4 regions of the Exiguobacterium sp. UBA5002 genome follow, and region 1 is predicted to be linked to each of the others. Evidence: riboswitches for the same ligand, from Rfam matches in the RefSeq annotation. Region 1 holds a riboswitch; each other region holds the start of a gene.

Region 1 (7,957 bases):
ATGATAGGAACGATGATTGCAGAGAACTTCGCGACACGGTGGACACCACCAAAGATGACGAGACCCGTCAAGACGACGAGTGCAGCACCGACGACAGCTGTGTTGATACCGAACGCATTGTCAAAGGCAGCGGCAATCGTGTTCGATTGAACGGAGTTGAAAATAAGCCCGAATGTAACGGCAATCAAGATTGCAAAGACGATTCCGAGAGCCCGGTTCTTCAAGCCCTTTTCGATATAGTAGGCAGGACCACCACGGTACGCGTTCGATTTCGTATCGCGCACTTTATAAACTTGAGCCAGTGTACTTTCGATGAGAGCCGTCGCACCACCAAGAAGAGCGACCATCCACATCCAGAAGACGGCACCCGGTCCGCCGAGTGTGACAGCAATTGTGACACCGGCAAGGTTACCCGTACCGATTCGAGTCGCAGCACCGATGAAGAATGACTGGAGGGAAGTGATGCTTTCTCCTTTATCGTCTGTTGTTTGTTCACTTTTATCGAGCGTGACGCGGAACATCTCTTTTAAGTACGTGAATTGGATGAAGCCAGTTCGGATCGTGAAGTAGATCCCGCCGCCAATCAATACGGCGATCAATACATACGACCATAAAATATTGTTGGCGTAATCGACACTTCCTTGAATGACTTGCTGAATGGCGTTCATGATGGTGTATTCCTCCCAAAGAATAATAAAAGCTATACGCTAAATTATACGAATTTTCAGACAATAAGCAACAACAAAATAAAATAAAATTTTAAAACTTAATAAAGTTAGCTAAATGTTAGGAGTTAAAAACATTGTAGGTGAACGAAAAAACTGCCACTCTCGGTATCGAGAGTGACAGGCAAGTAAAGCTAAATCATCCATGCTGTAGCAATTGTTCGTATAGGTCATCGAGTTGCTGTTGGATGCTTTTAGAAACGGTATCGGTCGGTTTTTCACGTTTTGCTAATTTCTGTTCAAGCCGCTCGATCTGCACTTCTAACTCATGTTGTGACAAGCGTTTTGGTTTTTGAGGAGTTACGTGGAGTGAGGAAGACGTAGCGAACTCAGCACGCTTCTGTTGAGCATACGTATACGTACCATGATAACGCGTCAGACCATTTTCGAGCCACAGGATCTGCGGAAATAGCCGATTCAAGAAATAGCGGTCGTGTGAGACGGCAATCAATGTTCCAGAAAAATTCTCGAGTGCTTCTTCCAACGTCTCTCTTGATTCAATATCGAGATGATTCGTCGGCTCGTCGAGAATTAATACATTGACCGACGAATGAACGAGGACGGCGAGTTGCAATCGCACACGTTCGCCTCCGCTCAGTGACAAAATGGACCGAAAGACAGTTGGTCCAAAGAACAGGAACCGGGCTAGGATATGGCGGGCTTCCGCTTCTGGAACGGCAATCCGGTCTCTAAACCAGTCGATTAACCGCGCGTCCTCCTCGAAATGGGCATGCTGGGACAGGTAACCGATCCGATTCGATGGTCCACGCGTGAGTGTGCCTGCCTCTGGTGATAATTCGTCAAGCAGCAGTGAGAGCAACGTCGATTTCCCGCTCCCATTCGTTCCGACGATCGCGATCCGATCCTGTGCCATGATCTCGAACGAGACGTCATCAAAAATGTGACGGGTTCCATAAGCAAACGAGAGTTCTTCAGCGCGAAAGACGACTTGGCTCGAGTGATCAGTGGAAGAGAAGGAGACATCAGCGGTTTTGGCTTCGAGTTGTGGTCGTTTAATCCGTTCGATCCGCTCGAGTGCCCGTTCCATCGATTTTGCTTTACGGAATAATTTCTCACTCGGTGGAGACGCTTCGTTTGCCCATTGCCGGAGTCGACGAATCGCTTCCTTCATTTTCTTTATTTTTTTCTGTTGCTCTTGGTAGGCGTGGAACTGTTCCATCAAGCGACGTTCTCGTTCGACGACGAACGCGCTGTAATTCCCTATATAGGTTGTCAGTTCACCGTCCTCGAGTTCAACGATCGAGGTGACGACGGCGTCTAAGAAGACCCGGTCGTGAGAGACGAGCAGGATGGTTCCTGTGTAGTCCCGTAAGAACTGCTCCAGCCATTCCACGGCAGCTAAATCGAGATGGTTCGTCGGTTCGTCAAGAATGAGCAGATTTGGCTCCATGAGTAACATGCGACCGAGACAAATCTTCGTCTGTTCACCACCGCTCAACTGGTGGAAAGGACGAGTGAGTAACGGACGAAGGTGTAACCCGTTCACCATGCGCTCGATCTTCGAGTCGAGTAGATAGCCATCCTTTTGTTCGAACGCATTCGTCGCTTCCGCATATCGCGCGAGTAACGCATCAAGATTCTCTGGTGCTGTCGCCATCATTTGCTCCAACTGTTGCATCCGAGAACGGATCACGAGAGTCTCTGCAAACGCTGTCCAAAGGACGTCGAGTCCGGTCAGCGTCTCACTATATACAGGAAGTTGTTCCAAATAGCCGATCGTCAAACCGCTCTTTTGATAGATGACACCACCGTCCGGTTGCTCAAGGCGAGCAAGCAAGCGGAGTAATGTCGTCTTACCACTCCCGTTTCGTCCAATCAGACCGACACGGTCGTGTTCGTTTAAGAAGAGGGAAACATCCGCTAAGATCGTCTCGCCTCCGAATTGTTTTGTCAGGTGTTGAATGTCGCAAATCATCATATTCAATTGATCCTTTCGCGCGCATCAAAAAAGGAGAGCGCAAATAGCACTCTCCCTAACGTGTGAAAGATGCGCTTTGCAGTATTTTTCATTCATGAAGTTCTTAAAAAAGGACAGACGGGTGCCTTAGAACGCCATTTCATGAAAAATCGCGCGCAACAGATACAATTGTTCCATCAACCAGTGTTTGCACGCGGCAAAGTCCATCTTTTCACACCACCTTTCGTTTCAGATACATCTAGTTTACTATTTTTTTGTCAGTTAAGGAAGTCTGAATTATTTGAACACACCCGCGATTGAACTGAAGAAGTCACTGAGTCCATCAAATAATTTAGCGAAAAATCCTTTCGTTTCTTCTGAAGTTGCGAACGCGTGGATGTCTTGTCCCGCATTTTTCAATCCACTCTCGATTTGTCCCCAGTTGATGTTCGCTTGCTCCATTTGATTGAATAGATTCGTCAACCGGTCCATTTGTGCGTCAGACAACTGGATATTGTTGTTTTGAATGACTTGGACGATCAGGTTTTCGATCTCGACTTTGGTTTCCGGTTTTTGATTGGCGATCTCAGCCTTGATCTCATTCATTAAGTCAGCGACTTTATCCGTGCCGACCGTTTTTCCGACGTCTGATGTGACCGATAATTCTTGCTGTGCTAAATCCTTGCGTTCGTCACTTAACTTAATTCCCGTCTCAGCGGAAGTTTGATCGTACGCTTTCATGATTCCTGTCAGTGCCGATGTCCCGGTCACCTTGTAGGGAGAAGTGATCGTGATGTCGGCATCTTTGACACCCGCTGTGACGAGAGCGTTGAGATACATATCCTTCGTCACCCATGTGATGTTCTCCGTCGAGACGGAAAGTCCATCTCCTTTTTCCGTCAGTTCAATCTTAGCCGAAGAATACATGTTGCCACCTTTTTGCGACTGTGGAATGTTTTTCCCGAGATATTTTTCTTCGTCAGCAGAGGTTGCGATGATCGGCGTGATGCCTTCCGGTGCATTGAGACGGGAAAGCACCCATGCTTTATCCTTTGCGCCGAGTGACTCCCCGAGTGTGACGATCGTCTTATCGACGACTTGTTCGGCGGATGCGGCTGTTGGGAGTAATAAAGCAGAAGCGATAACGGCTGACGCCATGATTTTTGTTGGTGTATGCATAATGAAATCCTCCAATTTGTAAGTAACAGAATAAATTATAGTATCAGGTACTAAAGTTAGTGTACGAGAACGAAAGAAGTTCGGAATCGGTCTGTAGATGGAGACGGCATCCGTCTTCTGACACTCCATAGTATAGCGAAAAGAGGACAACTTGACTTCCATTTTCAGCATGCTATAGTGGATGGGAATCGAATAATGACCACTAGGGGAGTCGGTAGGCTGACTGAGACGAACGAAGACGTTCGGACCCTTTGAACCTGATTAAGTTCGTACTTACGGAGGGAAGTGGCGTCAAGTCTTGTTCTTCTTGCGCCATGCCCGTGTGTTTCGGGGTGGTGTTTTTTCGTTTCATACCAAACGAGGAGGATGAGATCATGACATTCACACAAGAAATCAAACAAGCGGCACAAGCGTATTGGAACAGTAGTTTTACGCACCCATTCGTTCAAGGAATCGGAGAGGGGACGTTACCACTCTCGAAATTTCGGCATTACGTCATGCAGGATGCCTATTACTTAAAACACTTTGCGAAGATTCAAGCGAAGGCAGCGTCAAAAGCGGACGACTTCGCGACGATCGCGACACTTGCCGAACATGCTACTTCGACTTACGAGGCAGAACTGAGCTTACATCAATCATTTTTTAAGCCGCTCGGTATTACGGCAGCAGACCTTGAAGCATTTGAACCGGCACCGACAGCATATGCGTACGTCTCGCACATGCATCATGCGAGTGAAGGAACGCTTGGTGAGACGATTGCTGCCATCTTGCCATGTTACTGGTTGTATTATGAAGTCGGGCAACAATTACTGACGTGTACACCGGAAGAAAAAATCTATCAGCAATGGATCGACACGTATAGCTCGGAATGGTTCGAAAAGGTCGTCTTTGAACAGATTGCACGGCTTGATGCGCTGGCGGAGCAAGCGAGCCCAGCGGAACGCGAGCGAATGAAACGTCATTTCGTGACAAGTTGTTACTATGAGTTACTCTTCTGGCACATGGGGTGGACGGAAGAGACGTTTGCGTCAGTTTACGAAACGATTCCGGCACGAGAGGTATCTTCTTGAATCACTAAATGGTAGAATTAGGAATACCATTTAGTGAGAGTTGGGATTGGAATGGAAATCATCGTGATCGCACTTGTGATTCTCGCGGCATATGTCGTGCAACAGGTGCTCGGAAAAGTAAAAGTGAGATTTGTTGGGTACATCATTCCCATCTTGATGGCGGTGTACGGAACATATGCTACGATTCAGAATTTTCAGGGGTTGCTTCAGTTCGGTTTTACAACGGGGAGTTCCATCGCGACTATCCTAGTCGTCATCCTCTATGTTTCGTTGACTTATTCACTTCATCGTGTCTACAAGCGTTCGAAAGAAGAAGCCGAATATCCGTATCAATCGTTAAAAGACCGAGGCATCCTTTAAGGAGCTTCGGTCTTTTGGTGTATCACGTCATCATTTTTTCCAGTTTTTAAAGCCGTCACCGAATTCGAGATGCAGTTGATCGGTAAAGACACCGTTCTGAAAGACCGGCACATCTACCGGTAAAGTGCCTTGCGGTTTGAACGTTCCGAAGATCGCTCGGATACCTGCAGGCAGGTTCGGTCCCGCTGATTTCAGATTGCCTGCTTCGGAGTCTGGTCCGTTCGGGTCGCCTTTGAAGCCATAGACGAGGACGTGTGCCGGTGCGTCCGGTTGAACGGCGACATCGTATGGGTTACGGAGACTGAGCAGGACGGATGGTGAATCCGTTTGTTTCGCATAGCGGAAGATCGAAGCCGGAACCGCTTGTTCTGGTGCAGTAGGTAGTAGTTTAGCACTCGTGTTGACGTTGGAACCGACGATGATGTAATCTGCTGCATCGAGTTGCGCCCGTAATGTCGGGTTTTGGTCGAGCGGTAGCGTAGTAGTTGAGTAATTCGCTGTCGTCACGTGCCAGTTCCGATTCTTCGGTAGGGACGCGATCGTTTTTTTCATGCTGTCCGTTTGATCCGTCGCAGGAGCGATCACAAGAACATTTGCATTCTTTTTCGGTTTGAATGGTAACGTCCGCTGATCATTTTTCACGAGTGTGACCGCGGCTTCCGTCATCGCGCGTTCTTTTGCTTTATGCTCGGGACTGCCGACGATTTGGTTCGAGTGCGCGATTTTTTCAGCTAGGGATGTCGTGTCAGTCGTACCGTTCCAAATCCCACGCTCTGCTTTTAGCGTCAAGATTCGTTCAACCGATTGATCAATTCGTTTCTCTGAAAGGCGACCGTCTTTGACTGCTGCGATCACATCCTTGAAAATCTGATCGAGCTTTGTGACATCTTGCTCGGAACGAAGGATCGTCGGCATGAGCGCGATGTCGACTCCAGCGTCAAACGTCTTTAAGACGGCTTCTGATTCCGTGAAGTTGTCGGCGATCGCCTGCATGTTCAACGCGTCTGTGATGACGATGCCATCGTAGCCAAGTTTTTCGCGCAGTACGCCCGTGATGACATCATCCGATAACGTCGCAGGTAAAGGGAAGGCACCATTTGTCGACGTGACGACTTCAGGTTCGATTTGCGGCATCCCGATGTGTCCTGTCATGATCATATCGATGTCTTCAGCAATAGCTCGCTTGAACGGTACGAGCTCGACTTGTTCTAGCTCCTGCAGGGATCGGTCAACGACCGGTAATCCATAGTGGGAATCGGTCGCCGTATCGCCGTGACCCGGGAAGTGTTTGGCAGTCGCTGCGACACCTTCAGACTGAATTCCCTTCATTAGAGCGGAACCGAGTGTGCCGACGAGCTCCGGATCACTCGAGAACGAGCGGACACCAATGACAGGATTTCCAGGATTGCTGTTGACGTCGAGAACCGGACCAAAGTTGACATTGATGCCGAGCGCACGCAGTTCGGAACCGATGATATGACCGGCATCATTGGCATATGTGCTACTGCGGGTCGCACCTAACGCCATGTTGCCAGGTAAGTTCGTCCCTGTTCCGAGCCGAGTAACGATTCCACCTTCTTGGTCGATCGTGACGAAGAGTGGAATATCGTTGCTAGCATCTTGTTTGACGACTTCTTGCAGATCATGAACGAGTTTCGTCGTCTGTTCGGTTTCGCTGACGTTCTCAGCAAACAAGATGACGCCGCCTAAATCATAGCGATCGATGATGTTCGCGACTTCTGGGGCAAGCGACGTATGATTGCTGCCATTCCACTGCCGGAAGTCCGGCATGATCATCTGCCCGATTTTTTGTTCGAGTGTCATCGTGTCGATTTTGTGACTGATCCGATCGGCTGAAGATCCTGCCTCTGCCATGACAGGTAAACTACTTGAGACGAGTACTGCTGCGAGTCCGGCTGTTAACGTGAACTGTCCGATTTTTTTCATGATGTACGTCCTCCTTTAGTCAAACCGTGACTGGAATTCTTTTCAATACGGACAGTATAGCAAGGTGTTTGTTTTAAAACAATATTTTATTTGTAAACGATTTCAAATTGAAATAAATTTCAAAGATGTTTTTAGACAAACTGACTTGAATGAAAAAAAGTGACTCCCCCTGAAGAGGAATCACTTTCAAGTAAAGTCGATCGATTGATCAGCTATAGCGTTCCACGATGCTTGTCAGCTGACGTTCGACGAACGATTGATCCTGCAGTTCACTATTGGACAGACGCAGTTTGATCATCGACTCATCCGCACCAGCCATTTCACTGAATAATGAACCAAGACTGTGCGCACGACGGTCGACTTGGACGATTAAATCAATCCCTGAGCTGTCTTGAAGCATGATGATTTCGATCTCATCCAGTTTATGGGCGTAGTGTGTATTGCGAGCTGAATACTCAAGCTCCTGAGCAATCGGTAAATCTTTCCGGAATCGTCCAGGTAATTTTTCCGTATCGGCTTTTTTCAATCGGAAGCCAAGTGATTCCATCGCGTCTAAGACCGTCGCTTGGTAGCGGTTTGCTTCGACGATGACGGCGTCACGGTCCGATGGATCAACGGCTTGAGCGATGTCGAGTCCCGTCTCGATCCACGATTTCGATTGACTGACGGAGAGTGGTGTATTCAGCGGTACGCGTAATGTAAAGGGAATTTCCCGCTCGACACCCGCTTCAATCGTGAACTTCGCTTCATTTAAGGCA
Region 2 (7,957 bases), on a different contig from region 1:
TGACGCAGCAGTAGCGACACTAATGAAAATTGGTCAAGGTGGTGCCTTCTCGACAATCACAGTTCACCAGATGCTTGAAAAGCGTGCTATCTCAGCAACGGATGTCGGCTTGTTCACAGAACTCGTCTACGGGACGCTCAGTCGTGAATTGACACTGGATTATATTTTGGAGCCGTATCTAGCGAAACAGAAAAAACTTGATCCGTTCATGCGTCCATTATTACGGATGAGTGTGTATCAATTGTTTTATCTTGATCGTGTACCGGATCATGCCGTCATCCATGAAGCTGTCGAGATTGCTAAAAAACGTGGGAAAGTCCACGTCTCGAAAGTCGTCAACGGAGTGCTCCGGAATGTATTACGGGCGGGAATGCCCCATTTCGCTGAGATTGAGCCTGTTGCAAAACGAATCAGCGTCGAAACGAGTCATCCGCAGTGGCTCGTCGAACGCTGGATTGAACTGTTTGGTCCGGAAGAAACGCTTCAAATCTGTCAATTGAATAACACACCTGCACCGGTCACGGTTCGCATCAATCGGACGAAGACGACGCGAGAGGAAGCGATCGAGCTTCTACTCGACCAAGGTGTGACGGCAAACCCATCTACGGTCGCGCCAGATGGTCTCGAAATCGAACGAGGAAGCGTTCAAAAAACGGATCTGATTGACCGTGGGTATCTTTCTCTGCAGGATGAGAGCTCAATGCTCGTCGCCCGTGCACTCGGTGCAGAAACATCTGATCATGTACTTGACAGCTGTGCCGCACCTGGTGGGAAAGCGATGCATATTGCTGAAGGTTTGACGACGGGAACACTACAGGCACTTGATCTTCATCCACATAAGATTAAATTGATTGAACAGCAAGCGACACGATTAGGTCTTACGACTGTTCAAGCAGAAGCGTTAGATGCTCGTAAAGCAGGAGACCGCTTTGAAGTAGAATCGTTTGATCGGATTCTTGTCGACGCACCTTGTTCAGGACTCGGTGTCATTCGAAGAAAACCAGATATCAAATGGACGAAACGCCCGGAACAACTCGAGCAACTCCCGAAAATTCAACGAGATATTCTGACATCTGTCTTACCACTCGTTAAAAAGGGTGGAACCTTTGTCTATTCGACTTGTACGATTGATCCGACCGAGAACGAGGAGCAGACAGCGTTCATTCTCGATCAAGGGTTCGATTTTGACACATCCTTTGCGGCACGCATGCCAGAATCCGTCAGACATTTGATCGGGGATCGAGCAGAACTCAAGTTGTTACCGACGACAGTCGGAACGGATGGCTTCTATATTGCCGCGTTTAAAAAACGAGAAGATTGACACGAACGGAGGACTGTCATGGAGTTAGCTCACCTTTCGACTACTGGGAAAGTCAGGACTAAAAATGAGGATACGGTATTACTCGTCGGGAACGCTGAACGTGGTCTTGCCGTCGTTGCGGACGGTATGGGAGGTCATGCTGCTGGCGATATCGCAAGTGCAATTGTTCGCGAGGTATTTGAAGCATCCTTTTCACTCATGCCAAATCGTCCGATGGAATTGTCTGAATGGATAGAACAACGTGTAGCCGAGGCGAATGCCCGGATTCTTCAGTTTTCAAAAGACGAGCAACTTGCAATCGTCGGAACGACCATTGCCTGCGTATGCTGGATCGAAGATTTGCTCGTCATCGGTCATGTTGGAGATAGTAGGGTCTATGCCCTTGAAGGTACGGCGTTAAAACAATTGACGGATGATCATTCTTACGTCAACATGTTACGACAAATGGGGGAACTTTCGGATGAGGAAGTCGAAAATCATCCACGTAAGAATGTCATCACACGATCGGTCGGCTCGAACGAAACGGTCGAAGTCGACATTCAAGTCAGAGATGCTCCAGACTATGACCTCGTCCTCGTCTGTAGCGACGGGTTGACCGATGAAGTGCCAGATGATGTCATCGAACAGATCATCTTACAGGATGAGCCGCTTGATGAGATCGTTGGACGATTGGTGAAAGAAGCGAATGCTCGAGGAGGCGCGGATAACATTACGATTGCCGCCATCCGGTTCAAAGAAAGAAAGAGGGTCTGAATATGCGATACGGAGATCGATTAAATGACCGCTACCGCATAGAACGGCTAGTTGGAAGTGGCGGGATGGCGAATGTCTATCAAGCCTATGATGAGATTTTAAAGCGTCATGTTGCCATTAAGATTTTACGGACTGAATTTTCGCATGACGAACAGTTCATTCGTCGATTCGAACGTGAAGCGCATGCTGCTACCAGCTTGAATCATCCAAACATCGTTGCCGTCTATGATGTAGGCGAAGAAGATGCCATCTATTACATCGTCATGGAGTATATCGATGGTATGACATTAAAAACATTTTGTGAAAATCAAGCATTACCTGTGCCGCAGGCCGTCGATATCATCGCTCAAATTTGTGATGCGATTGATCACGCCCATGCACACCGGATCATCCATCGCGATATCAAACCGCAAAACATGTTGATTCGAGAAGATGGTACCGTCAAAGTAACGGATTTCGGAATCGCTGTGGCGATGTCGAATGCGACGCTGACGCATACGATGTCCGTTCTTGGGTCCGTCCATTACTTTTCACCGGAACAAGCAAAAGGTAAATTTGCGGATGAGAAGTCGGATATCTATTCGCTTGGTGCTGTCTTATACGAACTCGTCACAGGACAAGTCCCGTTCGAAGGTGATTCACCGGTTGCGATCGCTTTAAAGCATCTGCAAGATACACCGCGTCGCCCATCCGTCTTGAATCCGAAAGTGCCGCAAGCACTCGAGAACTGTATCATGCAGGCGCTTGCAAAAGCACCGCATGACCGTCAACAGTCCGTCGCAGCGTTTAAGGCAGATATGGTGACGGCGTTGTCTGACGAACGGGCAAATGAAAGCATCCGTGGCGCAGAAGAGGATGAGATGGAAAAGACAATGGTTTTATCACCTGTCCAAGTGCCAGAAGAATCAAAAGCGGAACTAGAATCACCCGCCGTCGCAACTGTTCAACCGAAAACACCGGAAAAGAAAAAGAAAAAACGCTGGTGGATCATCCTCTTGTTACTCCTTTTACTGGGTGGGGCGGCTACGACGTTCGCGATGTGGCCGGATCCAACGGTCACCGTACCATCTGTCGTCAAGACGGATGGAGACGATGCGGAAACGAAGCTTGAGAAACTTGGATTTGTCGTCGAGACAACGGAACGGAGTAGCGATACGGTCGAAGAAGGCGATGTCATCAGTCAAACGCCTCGTGAAAAAGCACAGGTCAAGAAGGGCTCGACAGTCAATTTGGTCGTTTCTACTGGTAGCGCTCCGGTTGAGGTATCGGATGTGACGGATGAAGCTGAAAAAGAAGCAATTGCAACGCTAAAAGAAGCAGGATTCGCAAAAGTCGAAGTCGAGCGAGAGAAGTCGGATGAAATCGCGCGAGGAAATGTGATTCGACAGTCAATTTCTGCTGGAACGGAAGTGATCGCAAAAGAACAGACGATTACAATCACTGTCTCAGAAGGAACTTCGTCCTTTGAATTGAAAGATTTGACGAACTTATCGAGTGATGAAGCAAAAGCGTATCTCGATGAAATGGGTCTCGACGGCACGTTTGAACAAGAATTTTCAAGTGACGTCAAGCTCGATCAAGTCATCCGTCAATTCCCGCAAGCAGGAGCACAAGTCGAACCGAACGACTCCGTGACTGTGTTCATCTCAAAAGGTGAGGAAGAAAAAACGGTGACGGCAACGTTCCCTGAAAAGGTCGTCTATGATGCGGTCAGCGAGAACGAGGACGAGGAACCACCGAAACAAGTCATCCGGATTGAGACGGAAGACGCGAAAGGGAAGCGGACCGTCATCGAGGAATCGATTGATCAAGATGAGACATTCGACGTGCCGGTGACGATTGATCCAGGAGAAGAAGGAAAAATTACGATCTATAAAGACGATACGGTGTATCGTTCAAAAACCATCACGTACAATCAAGCAAAAGACGCACAATGAATGTGATGAAAAAGGAGTGCATAGGATGACGGAACAACGCATCGAAGAGAATCGAGAAGGAACGATCATACGTCTGCAGGGTGGCTTTTATGATGTCATGACACCAGAAGGAGAGGTCCGTTCACGGGCAAGAGGGAATTTCCGAAAACGCGGCATCAGTCCAGTTGTCGGAGACGAAGTCGTTCTTCATATCGAAAGTGAGACGGGATATATTCTCGAAGTGAAGGAGCGGGACAACTTTTTAGTACGCCCTCCAGTCGCGAATATCGACCAGGCATTGCTCGTCGTCTCGGCGGCAGAACCTGATTTTTCAGCGCACTTGCTCGACCGATTTCTCGTTTTGATCGAAGCGAAGGAAATTCAACCCGTCATCCTGTTGACGAAGATGGATTTGCTGGACGATGTTAAAGGACCGGCTGTCCGAGAGGCGATTGCCGCTTACCGGAAGATTGGGTATACGGTCATCGAGACATCAAGTGAGACGTTGGCAGGTGTTGAGCAAGTCCGTCCGTTACTTGCTGGAAAAACGAGCGTTCTCGCCGGACAATCCGGTGTCGGGAAAAGTTCATTGCTCAATGCACTGGAACCCTCTCTTGATTTAGAAACAAGTGCGATCTCGAAATCACTCGGACGCGGACGTCATACGACGCGCCACGTCACATTGATGCCGCTTGCCGAAGGATTGATTGCCGATACGCCAGGTTTCTCGAACCTCGATTTTCCGTATGATATGGAAATCGAGGATGTACGGTGGAGTTTCCCTGAATTCGTGGCTGTACAAGATGATTGCAAATACCGAGGTTGCTTGCATTTGAATGAACCCGGTTGTGCCGTCAAGGAAGCCGTCGAAGCCCAAGAAATCATGTCCTCTCGTTATGAGAACTATGGTATGTTTATAGACGAAATCAAGAATCGAGCCCGGAGGTATTGAAGATGATTAAAATTGCACCATCTATCTTATCAGCAGATTTTGCGAATCTCGAACGCGATGTTAAAGCAGTCGAAGCAGCAGGCGCGGACTATATCCATTTTGATGTCATGGACGGTCAGTTCGTACCGAACATCTCATTTGGATTACCTGTGCTTAGCAGCTTACGTCAAAAGACGGATATGATTCTCGATGTCCATTTGATGATCGACCAGCCAGAACGTTTCGTCGAGGATTTCGTCAAAGCAGGGGCGGACATCGTGACGTTCCACGTCGAAGCGACGAATCATGTCCATCGTGTCTTGCAACAAATCAAAGCAGCGGGCGCAAAGGCAGGAGTCGTCTTGAATCCCCATACGCCATTATCAACGATTGAACACGTCCTTGAGGATGTCGATATGGTTTTATTGATGACGGTCAATCCGGGCTTCGGTGGACAAGCCTTCATCGAGCGTGTCATGCCGAAACTCGCAGCACTTGCACAAATGAAAGCAGATCGTGGTCTGACATTTGAAATCGAGATTGACGGTGGCGTCAATCCGGAAACGGCAAAGCTTTGCATCGATAACGGTGCGAACGTTCTCGTCGCAGGATCAGCAATCTACAATGCACCAGATTATGCGGAAGCGATCACTAGCATTCGTCAAGGGGCTGCCGTATAATAAGAACGAGAAAACGAAATATGATGACCGCAAGGGGTGTCGCTTGAAAAGCGGCTGAGAGGAGTCTTTTAGACTTTAACCCTTCGAACCTGTTCCGTTCAAACGGACGTAGGGATGTGGCGCACGCAGGCAGTACGGCGTTCGTCGTACTGCCTTTTTGCGTCCTCTCGTACAATGAAGGAGGAAAATAGCATGAAACGGTTACAAGTGATGATGGAAATTGCCATCTTCGCCAGTCTCGGAGTCGTCTTTGATTTACTGATTCCATTCAAAATGCCACAAGGAGGCTCAATCAGCTTAGCGATGTTACCGATCTTCGTCATGGCATTTCGCCACGGTGTCGTCGGAGGGGTCGTCACGGGAGCGCTTGTGGGTACGATTCAATTGATGTTCGCTCCACAAGTCTTGACGATTGTTCAACCGATGCTTGACTATACGATTGCGTATGGTGTCGTCGGATTAAGTGGTCTGTTCGCGCGTCAAGTCAGACTAGCTGCGCGCAATGGACAAAAGAAAAGCTTGATGGCGTTCGTTCTCCTGGCGACGTTATTAGGCGCAGGACTCCGTTATATCTGTCATGTCATCAGTGGAATCGTCTTTTTTGCTGAGTATGCCGAAGGTCCAGTCGTACCGTATTCATTGATTTATAACGCGACATACATGGTACCGTCTTACGTTCTTTGTGGTGTCGTTGCGGGTCTTTTATTTACGACTGCGCCACGCTTACTCCGTTATTCGGCACGAGGTGTCTGAGATGCGGGCGATTCTCGTCTGTGCCGGTCCGCGAGAAGAAGCGCCGGATTTACGGACGTTTTGTCAGCCAGGTGACTTTATCGTTGGTGTCGACGGTGGTGTTCAGACGATTGAATCGTTTGGGCTGACATGCGACCTGAAGATTGGTGATTTTGATTCTCTTGGTTATGTACCAGAAGGGGCAATCGTTCATCCGGCCGAGAAAGATGAAACGGATCTCGAACTGGCACTTCGTACAGTCTCAGAGAAGAAACAGTTTGAGGATACCTTCATTATCGGGGCGACAGGTGGGCGGCTCGACATGACCGTCCAAAATGTATATCTATTGAAGCGATACCCAGAGGCACGACTCGTGACGAAACGAGAAGAGGTACGATACTTGGCTGAGGGAACGTATGCAGTCGAAGCAGGGAGCTATCATTATCTTTCGTTCATTCCACTCGTACCATCGACTTTAAGCTTATCCGGAGTCAAATATCCACTTGATGCACATCCAGTACCGGTCGGAGGTTCCTTGACCGTCAGTAATGAATGGTGTGCGTCAGAAGCGAAGGTAGAGCTCCATCAAGGAGAACTATTGATGATGCGGACGCTTAAGGAATAGCACAATCATAGGAAAGAGGCCGTGGATGACTCCGCGGCCTCTTTTTAGATGAAATTATTCTTCGAATTGAGAAGGGGCGACACGGATGTCGCTTTGAGCGGATAGATGTTTTCCTTTGACGAAGAGATGATAACTTCCCCACATGACAAGGAAGAAAGGAACACCGATGTATAGAGCGATTCGTTGATCCGCTTGAAACGCAAGACTGACGAGGACGACGACGTTAAGTGTCAACGAAATCAGTGGTAACACCGGATAGAGTGGTGTCTTGAATTTCAGTTCGGATACATCGTGTCCGTTTCGGACGAACTGACGACGAAATGCAAGCTGCGAAGCAGAGATTGAAATCCAGCCGACTTGAGCCCCGAGTCCGGCTAAGGACAAGAGCCAAATGAAGACGGTATCTTCTGCAAAAAATGCGGTCAGAAGCGATAACATCGCGAACATCATCGTAAAGAGCAACGCCCGCATCGGCACACCACGTGCATTGACGTAAGATAATTTCTTTGAAATCATCCCTTCTTGCGCCATTGCCCATAACATCCGAGTCGTCGCATATAATCCGGAGTTTCCGACGGACAATAGTGCCGTCAAGACGACGATGTTCATCAAATCAGCAGCGTACGGAATACCGATCGCATCAAAGACCATGATGAACGGACTGCTGACTCCGCCAGCTGTTTCATACGGAATTAATGCACCAACGATCGTAATCGATAAGACGAAGAAGATGAACGTCCGCCAGACTGTATTGCGGATGGCTTTTGGAATCGATTTTTCGGGCGTGTCGGACTCCCCAGCCGCAACACCGATCAATTCCGTTCCTTGGAAGGCGAAGTTGACGGCAATCATCGTCGTCAAGACACCGAGAATCCCGTTTGGAAACCAACCGCTTGCCGTAAAATTCGCAAATAACGATGTCGGACGATCTGCTTCCATCGGTAACCAGCCGAACCAAGCAGCGCCACCTAGAATGATGAAGAACAGGATCGCGAGGAC
Region 3 (7,957 bases), on a different contig from region 1:
CAGGAGCTGCGGCACCAGTCTTTACGCAACGAGACGGTTACCCATATGGGATGACGAAAGAAGAAGTCGATGCGTTGATTGCTGATACGAAACAGGATCGTCCGTCGATGCTCAAAGGATTCGGTGAAATCTTCTTTGCGAAGGAACATCCAGAACCGCTACAACAATGGTTCCATGGTCTTAGCATCGCCGCTTCGTCCCACGGAACGATTCAGTCAGCAATCGCCTTGCGTGACGAAGACTTACGTGGAAAACTCAAAAACATTAAAGTCGATACGTTAATCATCCACGGTAAAAAAGACCGAGTCTGTCCGTTCGAGTTTGCGGAAGAGATGCAAAAAGAAATCCCACATGCACGACTCGAAGTCTTCGAAGAGAGTGGACACGGGATGTTGCTTGACGAACAAGAGAAGTTCAACGAGACATTACTGACGTACGTTAAAGGAAATGAAACCGTCTAATCCAACAAGCCATGGACACGCGTCCATGGCTTGTTTTTGTGTACAGAAAAAGTGTGCGCCGGCGCACACTTTTATGAGCGATACTTCCGCATGAACCGTTGATCAATCCAGCGCTTCAGGTACCAACCGAACGGGTGCGTCGAATAATGACGACCATACAGGGAAACCGCATGACGCGGTCCCATCGATAAAATCGTCAAATAGTTCGTTTGCGGACGATAGGTTTGCAGTGCTTCTTCCTCTAGGTATCGTAAAAGGTTCGTAAGCAAAATTGGCGCTTGCCGGACAGCCGTGACACCATTCTTCGGAATGTCGGGGTAGGCGACGAGGGTCGCAGCGTCACCCGCAGCAAACAAACTTGGATGATCGAGCGCTTGTAACTGTTCATTGACGAGTAAAAATCCGTTTTCCGTGAAGAGATTGCTGTCTGCAAACAATGCCGGAGCTTTGGCACCCGTCAAGCGGACGATTGCATCTGACTCGATTGGTGGATGATGCATAAAGCGGAATGGTAGTTCGTCATCTATAGGACGTTCCCGGATCCAGTACACTTCGAGTTCTTTTAACCGTCTCGTAATGGCTTCCGCTGCCGGATGACGAGAAAGGATATCTGGATCCGTGATCAATGTGATCGGTACACCCGCCGCTTTCAAGGACGCCGCCACCTCGACGGCAGCTGCTCCGCTCCCAATCACGACCGGACGCTTTGCTTGTTGCAGTCGCTTTAATGTATCCGGTAACCGGTAGTTCGGTTTAATCGATAATCGCGTCGTATCTTCCGACCAGTCGAACGAGCCGATATTTGTCGAGACGACGTCATAAGTATAGTGTCTGCCGGATGCACCGAAGACGACTTTTTCAACGGGGTCGATTTTGATGACGGTCTCCTCGATGAATGGTTTATCATAAGCGCGACATAAGACGGCGACGTCGATACGGATCTCATCCATGTCGTATGTTCCGTCAGCAAGCCCAGAGTACATGCCCGAGTAATATTGGTACGTCGAGGCGTTCAGGACCAGCCACTCGACGTCTTCTGTTGGTCCGTGTGTAATGCAATGCAGGTGAGCGTGACCTGCACCAATCAAGAGGATACGTTTCATGTCGTTCTCCTTCAATCTGTCTTGCTAGAGTGTACCCGGATACGGGTGACGGTAATCATAGCCAAAAGACAAGACTGATGAATAGGAGAATGACCACGAGATAAATAATATCCTGACGCTGAACGACCGGTACCTCGTAATACGTTCGCTCTGCTGAAAAGTGACGGGCTTCGAGAGCAATCGCCATCCGTTCTGCCCGCTGGATCGATCGTGAGAAGAGCGGCAAGCCAATTGAAAGAAATCCATCACCAGGAAAGCGACTGTGCACATTGCGAATCATCCGGACTTGCCGCAAAACGCGGACTTCTTCGACCAGTTGCGGCAGAAAGCGAATCCCGGCAAGGAATCCGTAAGCAAAGCGGGGCGATAACTTCGCCTGATGGATCAAGCTCATTACGAAACGGGTCGCGTCGGTCGTCGTGACGAAAGCGAGGCTCAAGCAGACGAACGTGGCCATCCGCAAGGCAAGTAACCAGCCGTGCGCGACGCTTTCCGACGTGACATGAAACCAACCAAACGACCAAAGAATATTCGTTCCTTTGCCGAAAGCCGCCATCATCCAGAACGTCAATAAGAATAATAGACTATACGGCGCAAGTCGCTTCAAGAAATCAAAAGGACCCCATCCGGAGAGGAGTAGCAGTGCGATAGCAAAACTCAGGAATACTAACGTTTTGACCCAGTCATTCGTTGCAATCAAGGCAAACATGATCAAAAACAATCCGCTTCCCTTGATGACGGGATTGAGTTTAGCGAACGGGGACACGTTCGTTTGCATCACGTTTCACCTCCTGGAATTGGTACGAAAGTGGACGTTGTAGCTGACAGCGCTCGAGTAATGGAACGTTAGCGAATAACTCGCTTGGGCGACCGTCAAAAGCAATCCGTCCTTGCTCCATGACGAGGACACGATCCGCATACCGGGCGACGAGCTCCATATCATGCGTCGCCATGACGAGTGTCGTACCGTTCTGTTGTTCCATCTGTAACTGTTCCATTAAGCGTCGTGTCGTCAATCCATCTTGTCCGAAGGTCGGTTCATCGAGCAACAATAAGTCTTTCGTTTGTCCGAGCATCGTTGCGACGCTGAGCCGTCGTTGTTGCCCCGTACTAAGAGCAAGGGGTGACTGCTGTTTGACAGATGTCAGTTCCAGCCGTTCGAGCAACGCCGCGCGCTTAACGTTCGTCGCTGCCCGGTGGCTCCAGTCGATTTCCGCTTCGACCGTCAGCTTAAGAAACTGCAGATCCGGTTGTTGAAAGACATAGCCAACGTGCTCATAAAAGCGACGCCGGGAGTAACGATGAACCGGTCGCCCCTGGAGCTGATACGTTCCACGATTGGGAAGCAACCGCCCGAGTGTCGCAAGCAGTGTACTTTTCCCGGATCCATTTGCCCCAAGCAGCATCACCCATTCTCCTGTCTGCAGGGAAAATGTCGCATCGGTCAGCGGATATGGTGCTTTCGTCGATAATGCAGCGACGTGTAACAAAGAGCGACCAGCTGTAGCGACGGGGGAAGGCACATGAAGTCGCGCCGCTTGCGGTCCATCTATGGGTAACGTCTCTAACGTATACGGATACAAAGAGGGAACGGCAATACCTTTCGTTTGAAGCTCTTTGTAATCCTGCGGGAACAGATCCCGTGGATCTGCTGTCGCAGTAATCGATCCGTCCTCAAGTAAGACGACCTGGTCGACGTACGGCAAACAGACATCAAGTTGGTGTTCGATCAAGACGATCGTTAAATCGTGTTCTTTTTGAATTCGAAAAATCAACGCCATCAGCTCATGTTGTCCGATTGGATCAATCTGAGCCGTTGGTTCATCGAGTAATAAGATCGTCGGCTCAAGTGCTAGGACCGCTGCGAGCGCGAGACGCTGTTTCATTCCACCGGATAGACTCGCGATCGGTGTCGAGAAGGGGAGGGGGAGACCGACGAGTGCGAGTAAGCGTTCAATTCGTTCATCCATCTCCACGCGCGGAATCGAGCGATTTTCTAAACTAAAAGCGATTTCGCGTCCGATTGTCTCCATGCAGAACTGTTCTTCTGGATTTTGAAACAAGATTCCGACCGAACCGGACCGGTTAACGGTACCAGTCTGTTCGACTTCAATCGTTTCCGGTGTCAGTCCGGCAAGGGCATGAAGTAATGTCGTCTTGCCACTCCCACTTCGTCCGAGCAGAAGGGTCGTCCCTTGCTCAATCGTCAGCGATACATGATTGAGCACCGATTTCATCTGACCGGGATAGCGGATGCTGAGGTCGTCGACAGTAATCATGCGATTTCTCGTTTCGCACGTCCTGCCGCAAACCCGTTCAAGACACCAGTCGCAACAAGGCGACGGACGAGAATGGCTGCAAGCAAGCCACCGAGTAATGCGCCGCTGATCAATTGTAAGCCAGTTGTCGCAAGCAACGTCGTCGTTGTGTAGTAACCGAATCCGTTCGCGATTAGACTATAAACGATGCTACCAATCGCGGCTCCGACACCCGATAACATCAAGGTCCATGTGTCATAACGACGGTAACGCGTCATCGCGAAGACGATTTCCGCACCAAGTCCTTGGCAGACTCCGATCAGAAGAGCGGATAAACCAAAATGACTACCTGTGAACAGTTCGACGGCTGCCGCGACGACTTCCGCAATTAAAGCGGCACCTGGCTTTTGAATGATTGCTGCGACGAGCGGACTCGCAATGATCCAGATGCCAAACATCCAGTTGGCACCGACAGGACCGAAGATCGCTGAGATTGGTAACCAGAGTGTTGACCAACCAAGATAGATGACGCCGCAAGCGACGGCGAGCATCATCATGACCATGATTTCTTTCATTTTCCAGTGTTGCATTAGATACGTCCTCCTTTGAATGGGGGAGACGCCAAAAAAGACCGCCCTCCGTAAAAAAGAGAGCGGTCCTCAGAAAAACTGCGCGCAGCAGGAGTCATTGGATGTGATCGCTCCACTTTCCTACGCTAGTATGAACTAGATCAGGTTCGAAGGGTCCGAAGTGAATCGTCTCAGCCAATTGGGCTCCCCTAGTGGATATGGTAATAGGTGATACGCTGTTCACTTTAGGCAATCCAGCGCCTGTTGTCAAGACACAAAAAAACGATACGCCGCAAAGGGCGTATCGTTAAACGACTTATTTATTGTCTTCGTTCTCTTCAGCTGTTTCTTCTGAAGACGCTTCTGTTGCTTCCGCTTCGTTGTCTTCGCCAGCTTCTGCTTGTGCCTCTGCTTCCTCGATTTCTTCAAGATCCTGCTCGAGTGTCGATTCGACGACAGCTGCGACTTGAATATCGCCTTCTGTAACGATGCGGAAATCTTTTTGTTCTGGAAGATCGGCTACAGAAATCGAATCGCCGATTTCGAGGTTCGTGACGTCGACTTCGACGTTCTCTGGTAATTTATCTGGTGTAGCGGCGACTGTTACTTTAAAGAGTGTTTGTGATAGGAAGCCACCAACTTTTGCACCGGCTGCTTCGCCAACGAGTACAACGTCTGCTTCGACTTCTGTTTCTTCATCCATTTTCACGGCGATGAATTCAACGTGATCGACTGTTGGGGTGAAGACATCCATATCACGGCGATTGATCAAGACGTTAATATTTTTACCATCGAGTTTGAGTGAAATCAAGACGTTTTCACCGTTTTCTCGGACGATTTTAAGCAATTCTTTTTCTTCAAACGCGATTGGTGTACTTTCCACTTTGTAACCATACACGACGCCAAGAGCTTTTCCTTCATGACGCAATTGTTTACGGAGTGAGCGTGGACGTACCTCGCGTTTTTCGGCTGTTAAATTAACTGACATGTTCATTTCCCCCTTGAATTTGGTATAGCCCTCAAAAGGTAATGAATGTAGGAGCAGGACGAATCCTGAACAATATGAATCATGCTAAGACAATCGGTTTCAGACTCTCATGAATCTGACGCTTTCGTGACTTTGCATTTCTCTCCCAGGTCATTACGCTGATATTGAGAAACATGTGTGAGTAAGTCACCGGTTTGATGCGGTGCTAATGAGTTTATACCCCTATGTTTTAAATCCATAAACCTCTTTTTTATCTTTTCGAAGTCGAAAGACCTCCAAACCGCTTGAAATCAAGGGTTGAGAGGTCTTTCATTTTTTTCATTCTTTATGGTGATTCGTTCATTTTCACGAACTAAAACACGAACGAGACGTTCAATTTGTCGCATCGTCGTCTGTCCCATCGTCGAAATTTGAAGCCACTGATTGTAAACGAGATAGTCGCTTTCGTACTGGACGTGATACCCCTGAATACGCAGAGCGTCGCCTAAATCAGTTGCGGACGGATGAACGATCGTCAGTATTCCCGGCGCTTGTGCTTCTTGTTGTGCGAGGAGTTGTAATCCAGTTGCGCGGACGGCTTGTTCGAGATAGGTCATCTTGATTGCTGCTTGATTAAGATCGAGGGCATCAAGCGCTGCCTGACAGGCAAGCAACAGGTTCGACGAGCCGGAAAAGGCAACCCCTTCTGCGTAGAGTCCTAAATCCAGATAACGGGGAATACAGAGAGAAGGTAGGACGCGATCTGCGTGACCAATGAACGCAAGACCCGGTAAACCACCAATCGCTTTCCCGGAAACAGTCGTGACGAAAGTGCAGCCATCGTATGAGAAATGTCCGGTTCCAACAGCGCTGATCGCATCGACGACGAGTGCAGTTCGTTCATCTAACAGCACTTTTACTGCATCAAGATCATAGAGAACACCCGTTGACGTCTCACAATGCGTCAACCAGATCCAGTTGTATGCCGTTTGCCTCAATTGATGAGCGAGTTGCTTCAAGTCGATCGGGTGACCGGGGGGAAGCGTATGGACATCAAAGGACTTGCCGGCACGTGCCGCGTGATCAATCAAGCGTTGACCGAACTCGCCGCCGTTCAGGATCAATCCATGTCCAGTGAGTTGTTGCGCGACAATATCATTGGCGAGCGTACCGCTGCCGACGGCCATCGAGACATGTGGCAAATCCAGCAACTGACACATTCGGCCACGTAAATCTTGATCGAGCTGCCGCATCGAGGCCGTACGGTGTGGACGCGGTGCTTGTTGCGCCGCTTGACGGACCGTCGGCGCAACCTCGACCGGACCGGCTAGAAAATGCAGGGGACGTAAGACATCCGCGATGACGGATCGTTCATATGTTGCGCGCGACAACAACATCGGTACAAACTGAGCATCGCCACTGCCAAGCGTTGGTGCAATCGGTGTGAAGCCGAACCGCGCGTATAGTTTTGCTTCTCGCGTCGTACCACTGATATAGACATGATCAATCGTCTCCCGCTCGAGGTAGACCATTAAAAAGCGCATCAATTGCATGAACGTACGACTATTGCGGTATTCGGGACGAACGCTAAGTAAGCGGATTTCCGCTGGGTCCGTCAGTGTCTCTTCTAGCGTCACGCCCTTTTCCTCAAGCGAAAAGGGACGATGCTTTCGAATGGCGATCATCGCGACGAGTCGATCGTCTTCCTTACCGATCAAGTAAGTGTTCTGATCATGGAATCGATCAATTCGTTTCCGTTCGATGTTCGGTTGATGTTGCGGAATCTCTTCTGTAAAGGTGAGGTAGTTCAATTCATGGATTGCTTCCGCATCGTCCGCAGTTGCAATGGAAAAGTCGATCATGGAGACGTCCTCCTTATGTAATGGCTGGCTTGTGGAGTGCATCATGAGCCCACAGGACAAGTAGACTTACGGCAACGGTACACAAGATATTGACTGACCCTGCGTCTAAGAAGACGGGTAGTAACGGAAGTAAAACGACCGGAATAAGCCCCGCTTTGACACTATCTTTCGTTACGAGATAAGACAAACCGAGTATGCCTAATCCGGCAAGATATGCCCATGGCGTGATAGCGAAGACGATTCCGGAAAATACAGCGTACCCTTTACCGCCGCGTCGTGGGTGAAACAACGGAAACAAGTGACCGATGAGCACGGCGAGGGCGACCGGATAAAACGTGTCAGTGATCTGCAACGCAAAGACTGTCTTCGCGGCATCAAACAGATAAACGAATAAAAAGGCCGGAAGCCCACCGGCACGATGGGCATTGCGGGCACCGATGTTTCCGGAACCGACCTGTGCCAAATCGGTACGACTAATGTACTTAAAGAGCGTACCACCTAAAATACTACCGATGAGATAACCAAGCAGGAGATCCAGGATCACCGTTGTTCCTCCTTTGTCGTTACGAGATGAACGAGTTCCTTGACGGTCAAAGCGTCACTGTCTGGAGCCGTCAGGACGGCATCGACCATTTTGGCTTTTCGATCTTGTAATTCCGTCATCTTCTCTTCGATCGTTCCACGTGTCAGCAATTTGATGACGGTCACGTCAGACTGTTGTCCAAGCCGATGGGCGC
Region 4 (7,957 bases), on a different contig from region 1:
TCAGTCGTCGCCCGAACGGCGTCGTTCGATACGTATCTTCTAAAAATGTTAAGCCTTGTTGTTTTGCTTCTTCAATCGCTTGATCTAAATCCTCTACACGATAAGCAATGTGATGGACACCTTTCCCGCGTTGTTTTAAAAAACGTGCGATCGGACTACCCGGACTTGTTGGCGTTAACAACTCGATGTGCGCATCATCGAACTCGATGACCGCAATATTGGAAGCGACACCAGGCGCAGGATTCGAGTACTCTTTTGTTAAAGTTCCTCCAAGTACGTTTGTATAAAATGAAATGGCTTCCTGCATGTCGCGAACAGCAATTCCAGTGTGGTCTAATTTCATATGATATCCTCCTTCTATTCGCTTCAGTTTCCCAAAAACACTTCAAAGTTGCAACGATGAGTTACCTTCCAAATGTTTCTATTACATAGAAGAGGAAAGATTTATTTAAAATGAAATATCACTGAAATATTATGGAAGAGGAATGAATGCTATAATCAAAAACGTTCTTATAAAAAAGAAAAACTATTACAGAATTTAAATTTAACTTAAATACTCTACGATAAATCATAAAACATACACTACAGAAAAAGAGGGAATACTACATGAAAAAAACGTTCGCGTCGCTCATCGTTTCCGCACTGGTTCTTTCATCAGCACCTCATTTTGCAGCAGCTGACGATTTAAGTGAACAGAAAGCCAAAAACGAACAACAGCAACAAGACAATGCTAAAAAGCAAAAAAACTTAGAGTCTTCTGTTAATCAAGAAGGTCAAAAAATCTCTAAAACACAACAAGAAGTCAATCGACTAGACGAAGCGTTGAACGAAAAAATCTTTGCTGTCGAAACAAAGGATCGTCAAATCAAAGCAACAGAACGTGAAATCGTTGAACTTGGAAAAGAAATTGAGAAATATAAAGCGAAACTAAAACGCCAAGAAAAACTACTCGGTGATCGTCTTCGTGTCATGCAAGAGAATGATGGAAACTCAATTAAATGGGAAGAAGTCATCTTTGGTGCTAAAAACGTTGGTGATCTCGTAAGCCGTGTCATGGCAGGGAAATCCATTTCAAAACAAGATGATAAAATGATCACGGATTACCAGAATACGCAAAAGCAATTAGCGGATGCGCAGCAAGAAGTAAAAGAAAAGAAAGCGCAGTTGGTCGTTGAGAAAAAAGAATTAAAACATCAACAAGCGGATCTTGAATCACAATTAAAAGAGCGGAACAAACGCTTAAAAGAACTACGTAAGAAAAAAGAAAAGTTCGAAACACAATTGATGGATGCAAAAGAAGTCCAGCAAATTTTGATTGCTCAAGAAAAAGCGATTGCAGCTGAAAAAGCAGCGCGTGAACGTGAAGCGCGAATCGAAAAAGAACGTCAAGCTCAAGCTGCACGTGAAGCAAAAGCACGAGCAGAAGCTGAAGCAGCGCAAGCAGCAACTCAGCAAGCAGCACAAGAGAAGGCAGCGCAGTCAGCAAAACCTTCTGGTTCGACAAAACAATCGGCACCAAAACCATCTACACCAGCACCAACTGCGCCAGCTCCAGCGCCGTCAGCTCCAGCGACACCTAAACCGTCACCATCATCAGGCGGACTCTTCATTCATCCAACTGCTGGTGCTGTGACACAAGGGTATGGTTCTGCAGGCGGAGAAAATGGTTATACGTTCCATAACGGGATTGACTTCGGTGGTCCAGTTGGCACGCCAATCGTGGCAGCTGCAACTGGTACAGTCATTACAGCATCAGGTGGCGGACCTTACGGAAATCACATCATGATCGCTCACCAATTGAACGGGAAGACATATACGACAGTCTATGCACATATGAGTTCATTGAACGCTAGTGCAGGTCAACGTGTCAGCCAAGGTCAACAAATCGGTACACGTGGTAGCACAGGAAACTCAACAGGTCCACACTTACACTTCGAAATTCACGTTGGTGGATACAGCTACAGTGCAACAGGTCCAGCTAACTCAGTCAATCCAATGTCGATGTTTTAATCGTAAAGAATCGTTGCATATGCAACGGTTCTTTTTTTGTCATTTTCAAAAAACAAATCATATATTACAAAAAATCGTTTTCATTTGAAATGTAAATGAAATTTTTTTGAAACGATTACGGTGCTATAATCTATTTCAGATATGAGAGAAACTTGAATACTATAATAAAATATGAAAAAAACATAAGTGAGGAAAACGATATATGCTAAAAAAACTAATTTCTACCATTGTTTTAGGAGCATTACTTATAACAGGAACGCAACCGATCGCAGCAGCGACCATTAAAGAAAAAAAGGCTGAAAATGCCGCTGAACAACGTAAACTTGAAAAAGCGATCAAAAAACAAGAAGCTAAAATCTCAAAAGAGCAACGTCAAATCAATCAAATTGACGCAGCAATCAACGAAAAGATTTTCCAAGTCTCTGAAAAAAATAAACAAATCGAACAGTTGAACGTTCGAATCGATGAGTTAAAGGTAGACATCGTCCGTTACGAAGAAATGTTACAGAAACAGGAAGAACTACTCGGTGATCGTTTGCGTGTTTTCCAAGAGAACGATGGAAACTCGATTAAATGGGAAGAAGTCATTTTTGGATCGAAGGATTTAGGTGATTTATTCAGCCGTGTCATGGCGGGGAAAAAAATCGCTGAGCAAGACGATAAAATGATTTCGGATTACATCGCAACGCAACAAAAATTAGCAGAAGCAAAACAAACGCTCGTTGAGAAAAAAGCGGAGCAAATGCAAGAAAAGAAAGTATTGCTTGAACAAAAGAAAGCGTTAAAGCTTCAAATGAAAGAACGTAGTGCCACGCTGAAGAAATTACGAAAAGGGAAGACGAAGTTCACGACAGAACTGTTAGACGCAAAAGAACTTCAAGCGACTCTCGAAGCGCAAGAACGTGCAATTGCGGCAGCGAAGGCAGCTGCTAAAGCAGCGGCTGAAAAAGCAGCAGCGGAGAAAGCGGCAGCCGAAAAAGCCGCTAAAGCGAATGCTCAAGCAGCAAAACAAGCAGGTAAGAGTTCGGAATCAACTGATTCTGTTGTCCCGCCGGTTGTTTCGAGTGGAGGGAAATTCGTTCGACCATCTTCTGGTGGAGTGTCACAAGGATTCGGACCAGCAAGCGGCGCGAACGGTTATACGTTCCACAACGGTGTTGATTTCAGTGGTTCGGTCGGATCTCCAATCGTCGCTGCAGCAGCTGGAACGGTCATTACAGCATCAGGTGGTGGACCTTACGGCAATCATGTCATGATTTCTCACTTCCTAGATGGACAAGTGTACACGACTGTCTACGCACATATGAGTTCATTATCGGTTCGTGCAGGACAAACGGTCTCTCAAGGTCAGCAAGTCGGGACACTTGGTAGTACAGGGAATTCAACAGGACCACACTTACATTTCGAACTACATGTCGGAGGCTATCAATACAGTGCCTCTTCTCCTCTAAATGCAGTCAATCCATTAGCATATCTGTAATCAAAACGGGCTTCGGCTCGTTTTTTTTTCTTCTCTATGCTACAGTTAAGGCGAAACGAATACTTGAGCAACTAGGGGAGCTGGAGGAATCCGGCTGAGAGGAAAACCAATCTGTTTTCGACCCTATTACCTGAACTGGATAATACCAGCGTAGGAAAGTTGAGCCGAACGGATACCGGAATGCGTGTATAACGCTTTCGTATAGCGTCGACTGCTTTTTTACAGCGGTCGACGCTTTTTTTTGTCGGTCACGACTCCCTTACATTGCTCGATGGGAAGGTGAAAAGAACATGAAACATGTACTGACGATTGCAGGATCCGACTCCGGTGGTGGAGCTGGGATTCAAGCAGATTTAAAAACCTTTTCGGCTTTAGGGGTTTATGGAATGAGCGTCCTGACAGCCGTCACGGCGCAAAATACGTTGGGTGTTCAAGCGGTGGAAGAGTTGTCCCCAGAAATCGTAGATGCCCAGTTAACGTCGATTTTTTCAGACATTCGTGTCGATGCGATCAAAATCGGGATGGTCTCGAATGCGCAGACGATTCGTGTCATTGCTACACATCTCCGCAAACAGACAGTTCCTATCATATTAGATCCCGTCATGGTCGCTAAAGGTGGTCATGTCCTATTGCGGACGGAAGCTGAACAAGCATTGATTTCAGAACTTCTGCCGCTTGCGACACTCGTCACACCGAATTTACCGGAAGCGGAGCGGTTAACAGGACGATCAGTGACCAATCTAGAGGAAATGCGACTGGCGATGCATCAATTGGCTACACAGACAGGGGCAGTATTACTAAAAGGTGGACATCTCTCAGGAGCTGCGACGGATTTGTTGTTTGATGGGGAAGTGGAACACCGCTTCACATCGGAACGGTTAGACAATCAACATACTCATGGAACTGGTTGTACCTTATCTGCGGCGATTGCGGCGCGGATGGCGCTTGGAGAAGATTTAACAGATAGTGTAAGACAGGCAAAGAGCTATGTCACGGAGGCAATTCGTCATGGATTTGCCCTCGGACAAGGTATTGGACCGACACATCATTTTCACTCACTTTGGAGGGATACACATGTTTACGACCATTCTTGAACACAAACCACTCATTCACCATCTGACGAACACGGTGACGATCAACGACTGCGCAAACGTCACACTCGCTGTTGGAGCATCACCCGTCATGGCGGAAGACATTCGTGAAGTAGAAGAGATGGTTAGACTCGCACAAGCTCTTGTCTTAAACATTGGTACGATTGATGCAGACATGCAAGCAGCTCAACGACTCGCAGCACGTGAAGCGGGACGTTTGAATGTCCCAATCGTTCTTGATCCAGTTGGAGCAGGGGCAACGACATTACGTACTGCCTTTTCTAAAGAACTCATTGATCTCGGGTGTACGGTCATTAAAGGAAATGCTTCTGAAATCAAGACGTTACTTGGGGAAGATGGGCGAACTAAGGGAGTCGATGCTGCGGGAGATGCAATGATGGATCGAGAAAGCATTCGTGCATTCGCTCGCAAACACCAATCTGTCCTCGTCGTGACAGGTCCGAACGACTACATCACGGATGGAACGCGTGAAATGGAATTACATGTAGGAACACCACGTTTGGGAGACATCACGGGTACGGGCTGCATGACGGCCTCCTTGATTGCGAGCTTCCTCGGTGCAGGATATACGGCATTTGAGGCGGCTGTCCACGGGACATTCGTCATGGGAAAAGCAGGAGAACAAGCAGCCTCCGCGCAAGGTCTTGGTGATTTTAAACGAGAGTTGTTCAATGCCATCAGCCTCATGACGGTGCAAGATCTGGTGGAGGTGACAGAACGTGTCAATTGATTACTCCATCTATGCAGTGACGGATCGTCGGTACCATCCTGGAGTCGCGATCGAGACGGTCGTTGAGGAAGCTGTTTTAGGTGGTGCGACGATCGTGCAATTACGGGAAAAAACAGCACAAGGAAAGGAATTCTACGATCAGGCAGTTCGGTTGAAAACACTCACGGATCGCTACGACGTTCCTTTGATCATCAATGACCGGATCGATATCGCATTACTCGTCGGAGCTGGTTTGCATATCGGACAAGAAGACATTCCTTTAATCGCAGCACGTCGCCTTTTACCAGATGCCGTGATCGGTGTGTCAGTAGCAACCGTTGCACAAGCGATTGAAGCAGAACGGGACGGAGCATCTTATTTAGGCGTGGGGTCTCTATTTGCGACGTCATCCAAAGCGGACGCTGATTCCATGTCGCACACGATGCTTCAGGCAATTCGAGAAGCCGTACGATTACCTCTAATCGGTATTGGTGGAATCACAGCAACGAATGTCTCTTCTCTGCCTATCCCGCTAGAAGGGTATGCCGTCATCTCAGAAATTTTCGCTAAAGAAGATCGGCAACTCGCTGCGCAGCAAATGACAGATGCTGTGCGAGAATGGCATCAATCACTTCAGAACAGGGTATAATCCGTTCAGAGGTGATTGTATTGAAATGGCAGACGATCCGTTTTCGCGGCTATTGGATTCGATATCGGTTAGAACCACAAATCATTCGAGTCGATAATCAGGGAATCTACCATCTAGGAAAAGTCTTATTTCCGCGTCCTAATCGTATATCTTATGAGATGGGTCTTTTATTGAAAGAAAAGTATGAAAGACGCTACAAACGTCCGTTGTATATTAAAACGAGCTCGATTGCGACGGAAATTTGGGGACATACTCATTTAGATATCTATTACCGGGCACTTCTTCATCTACCGATTCCGACGCGACTTCGTCAACGTTATACGAATCGATTAGAAAGCACGAAAGTCATTGACATCGGCGTACGCGCTGTCGATCAAAATCGAATTGTCTGGGATATCGGAGATTACGTAGGAGGATGGTTCGTGTTTTGGCTCATTCGCAGACGAATGCGCTGAACTTGCAATGTCCCGTTTCTCATGGTGCAATATAGGTAGAAACGAGGTGACGGACATGGACATTCCCCGTTGTGAAACGATTGCGATTGATGAACAACGCGCGTCTGAAATCGGAAAGCTATTTAAGATTCTTTCGGATGCGACACGACTGCGAATCGTTTATGCGCTGACGATCGAAGAAGAACTATGCGTTTGTGATGTCTCGGCTTCTGTCGACTGTTCGATTGCGACAGCGTCGCATCATCTTCGATCTTTGTTGAAACAAGGACTCGTCAAGTTTCGAAAAGACGGTAAAGTCGTCTATTATTCCTTGGATGACCATCATGTGTCATCGCTTGTACATATGGCGATGGAACATGTACAAGAGGGAAAAGCAATGCCTGAATGAGTCTTTAGAATAAACGAAAAGCGCAGCTATAGCTGCGCTTTTCGTTTATTCTAAAGACGATTGTTCTGATCCTTTTGGAGCGAAGCGGTGGAAGAAAAAGACCGTGGCACTAATCAATAAAAAGGACAGGATGGAGAGAGCGAGACACATCCATTTATATGTAGCGATTAAAGAATCTGATTGTTGTAATTTGGCTTGAAGCGTTTTATACAAATCATCTTTCACACGGGATAAGTCTTCGAGAATCGTTTGGGTCGTCTGAGTCGACTGTCTAGCAAGACGTTTTGCGGCTGTTGGACTTTGACGTTCATAGACAACAAACACGCGTTCAATTTCGGACTCCCAGACATTGTTGCGGCGAAGAAGATCTTTAATCGTCCCTGGAGTAGTCGACGATTGGTTCAGACTATTACGCAAATCATGGATTTTGGACGTTGAAAAGTAATATTGTTCGATATAACGATTATCTTCATACAATAAGAGACCACGAACCGCATTGGCACGATCTCGATTGTGTTCGACCAACTGATCTACCTGATTGATTAACGGGATATCATGATCCTTCATTTGCTCGGTCATCGTTGCAATCGTCCGATAACCGGATAACGCATAGATGATCGGGATAGAGGCGAATAAGCTGACCAAGAAAATCAGCAGAATACGCTGACGCCAAAGAGAGTGCATGCAATCATTCCTTTAAATAAAAGACATGTCATAAGCTTAACTACTATCGTAAAAAAAGTGAAGCCTGTCTAATTTTTGAATAGGGATAATGATCGAAAAAGTGAATAATACTCATAAAAAAGCAGGAAAGATGATGAAATACGAGAAGCTGTTTTAAGAAGATGAAAAAAGCACAGCTAAGCTGCGCTTGGTGTTAAAACGAATACGAATGTTCCTTGTAATTGCCGAAGACAGTGTGGATTTCCGAGAATGTAACGAATGCATTCGGTTCGACAGAAGAGACGATTTCTTGCAAACGGACGATTTCATTATTTTGAACGACGACATAGACCATTTTTTTCGTTCGGTTGGAATATCCTCCACGTGCATCGAGAATCGTGACACCACGACCGAGTTCTTTTGTAATGACTTCATTGATTTCATCTGCTTTCTCACAAATGATGATACATTGCTTAGAAGCAGAATAGAAA

Evidence for each region. Region 1 has a riboswitch for thiamine pyrophosphate ahead of tenA (thiaminase II). Riboswitches for the same ligand answer to the same signal wherever they lie in the genome.
Region 2: linked by a shared signal. The riboswitch ahead of thiT (energy-coupled thiamine transporter ThiT) and the one ahead of tenA (thiaminase II) in region 1 are both predicted to bind thiamine pyrophosphate.
Region 3: linked by a shared signal. The riboswitch ahead of B4C70_RS02460 (ECF transporter S component) and the one ahead of tenA (thiaminase II) in region 1 are both predicted to bind thiamine pyrophosphate.
Region 4: linked by a shared signal. The riboswitch ahead of thiD (bifunctional hydroxymethylpyrimidine kinase/phosphomethylpyrimidine kinase) and the one ahead of tenA (thiaminase II) in region 1 are both predicted to bind thiamine pyrophosphate.

Annotation. Positions count from the first base shown of each region.
Region 1 is NZ_DGYQ01000004.1:878-8,834, forward strand. Features, by position in the region: gene B4C70_RS00190 (alanine/glycine:cation symporter family protein) at 1-668, opposite strand, end outside; gene abc-f (ribosomal protection-like ABC-F family protein) at 865-2,664, opposite strand; gene B4C70_RS00200 (DUF1002 domain-containing protein) at 2,941-3,822, opposite strand; TPP riboswitch at 4,017-4,123, shown strand; gene tenA (thiaminase II) at 4,197-4,892, shown strand; gene B4C70_RS00210 (hypothetical protein) at 4,944-5,252, shown strand; gene B4C70_RS00215 (glycoside hydrolase family 3 protein) at 5,283-7,199, opposite strand; gene B4C70_RS00220 (sporulation protein) at 7,408-7,957, opposite strand, start outside.
Region 2 is NZ_DGYQ01000026.1:34,322-42,278, reverse strand. Features, by position in the region: gene rsmB (16S rRNA (cytosine(967)-C(5))-methyltransferase RsmB) at 1-1,321, shown strand, start outside; gene B4C70_RS07395 (Stp1/IreP family PP2C-type Ser/Thr phosphatase) at 1,340-2,074, shown strand; gene pknB (Stk1 family PASTA domain-containing Ser/Thr kinase) at 2,077-4,011, shown strand; gene rsgA (ribosome small subunit-dependent GTPase A) at 4,037-4,942, shown strand; gene rpe (ribulose-phosphate 3-epimerase) at 4,945-5,601, shown strand; TPP riboswitch at 5,624-5,733, shown strand; gene thiT (energy-coupled thiamine transporter ThiT) at 5,794-6,354, shown strand; gene B4C70_RS07370 (thiamine diphosphokinase) at 6,356-6,958, shown strand; gene B4C70_RS07365 (amino acid permease) at 7,013-7,957, opposite strand, start outside.
Region 3 is NZ_DGYQ01000013.1:56,729-64,685, forward strand. Features, by position in the region: gene B4C70_RS02440 (alpha/beta fold hydrolase) at 1-461, shown strand, start outside; gene B4C70_RS02445 (NAD(P)/FAD-dependent oxidoreductase) at 533-1,564, opposite strand; gene B4C70_RS02450 (energy-coupling factor transporter transmembrane component T family protein) at 1,620-2,342, opposite strand; gene B4C70_RS02455 (ABC transporter ATP-binding protein) at 2,314-3,843, opposite strand; gene B4C70_RS02460 (ECF transporter S component) at 3,840-4,412, opposite strand; TPP riboswitch at 4,513-4,612, opposite strand; gene B4C70_RS02465 (50S ribosomal protein L25/general stress protein Ctc) at 4,708-5,379, opposite strand; gene B4C70_RS02470 (GNAT family N-acetyltransferase) at 5,670-7,220, opposite strand; gene B4C70_RS02475 (glycerol-3-phosphate acyltransferase) at 7,234-7,764, opposite strand; gene B4C70_RS02480 (DEAD/DEAH box helicase) at 7,761-7,957, opposite strand, start outside.
Region 4 is NZ_DGYQ01000045.1:99,404-107,360, forward strand. Features, by position in the region: gene B4C70_RS13675 (VOC family protein) at 1-343, opposite strand, end outside; gene B4C70_RS13680 (murein hydrolase activator EnvC family protein) at 607-2,010, shown strand; gene B4C70_RS13685 (murein hydrolase activator EnvC family protein) at 2,213-3,490, shown strand; TPP riboswitch at 3,554-3,664, shown strand; gene thiD (bifunctional hydroxymethylpyrimidine kinase/phosphomethylpyrimidine kinase) at 3,781-4,584, shown strand; gene thiM (hydroxyethylthiazole kinase) at 4,565-5,332, shown strand; gene thiE (thiamine phosphate synthase) at 5,322-5,960, shown strand; gene B4C70_RS13705 (hypothetical protein) at 5,981-6,415, shown strand; gene B4C70_RS13710 (ArsR/SmtB family transcription factor) at 6,471-6,803, shown strand; gene B4C70_RS13715 (CHASE3 domain-containing protein) at 6,849-7,487, opposite strand; gene B4C70_RS13720 (YitT family protein) at 7,681-7,957, opposite strand, start outside.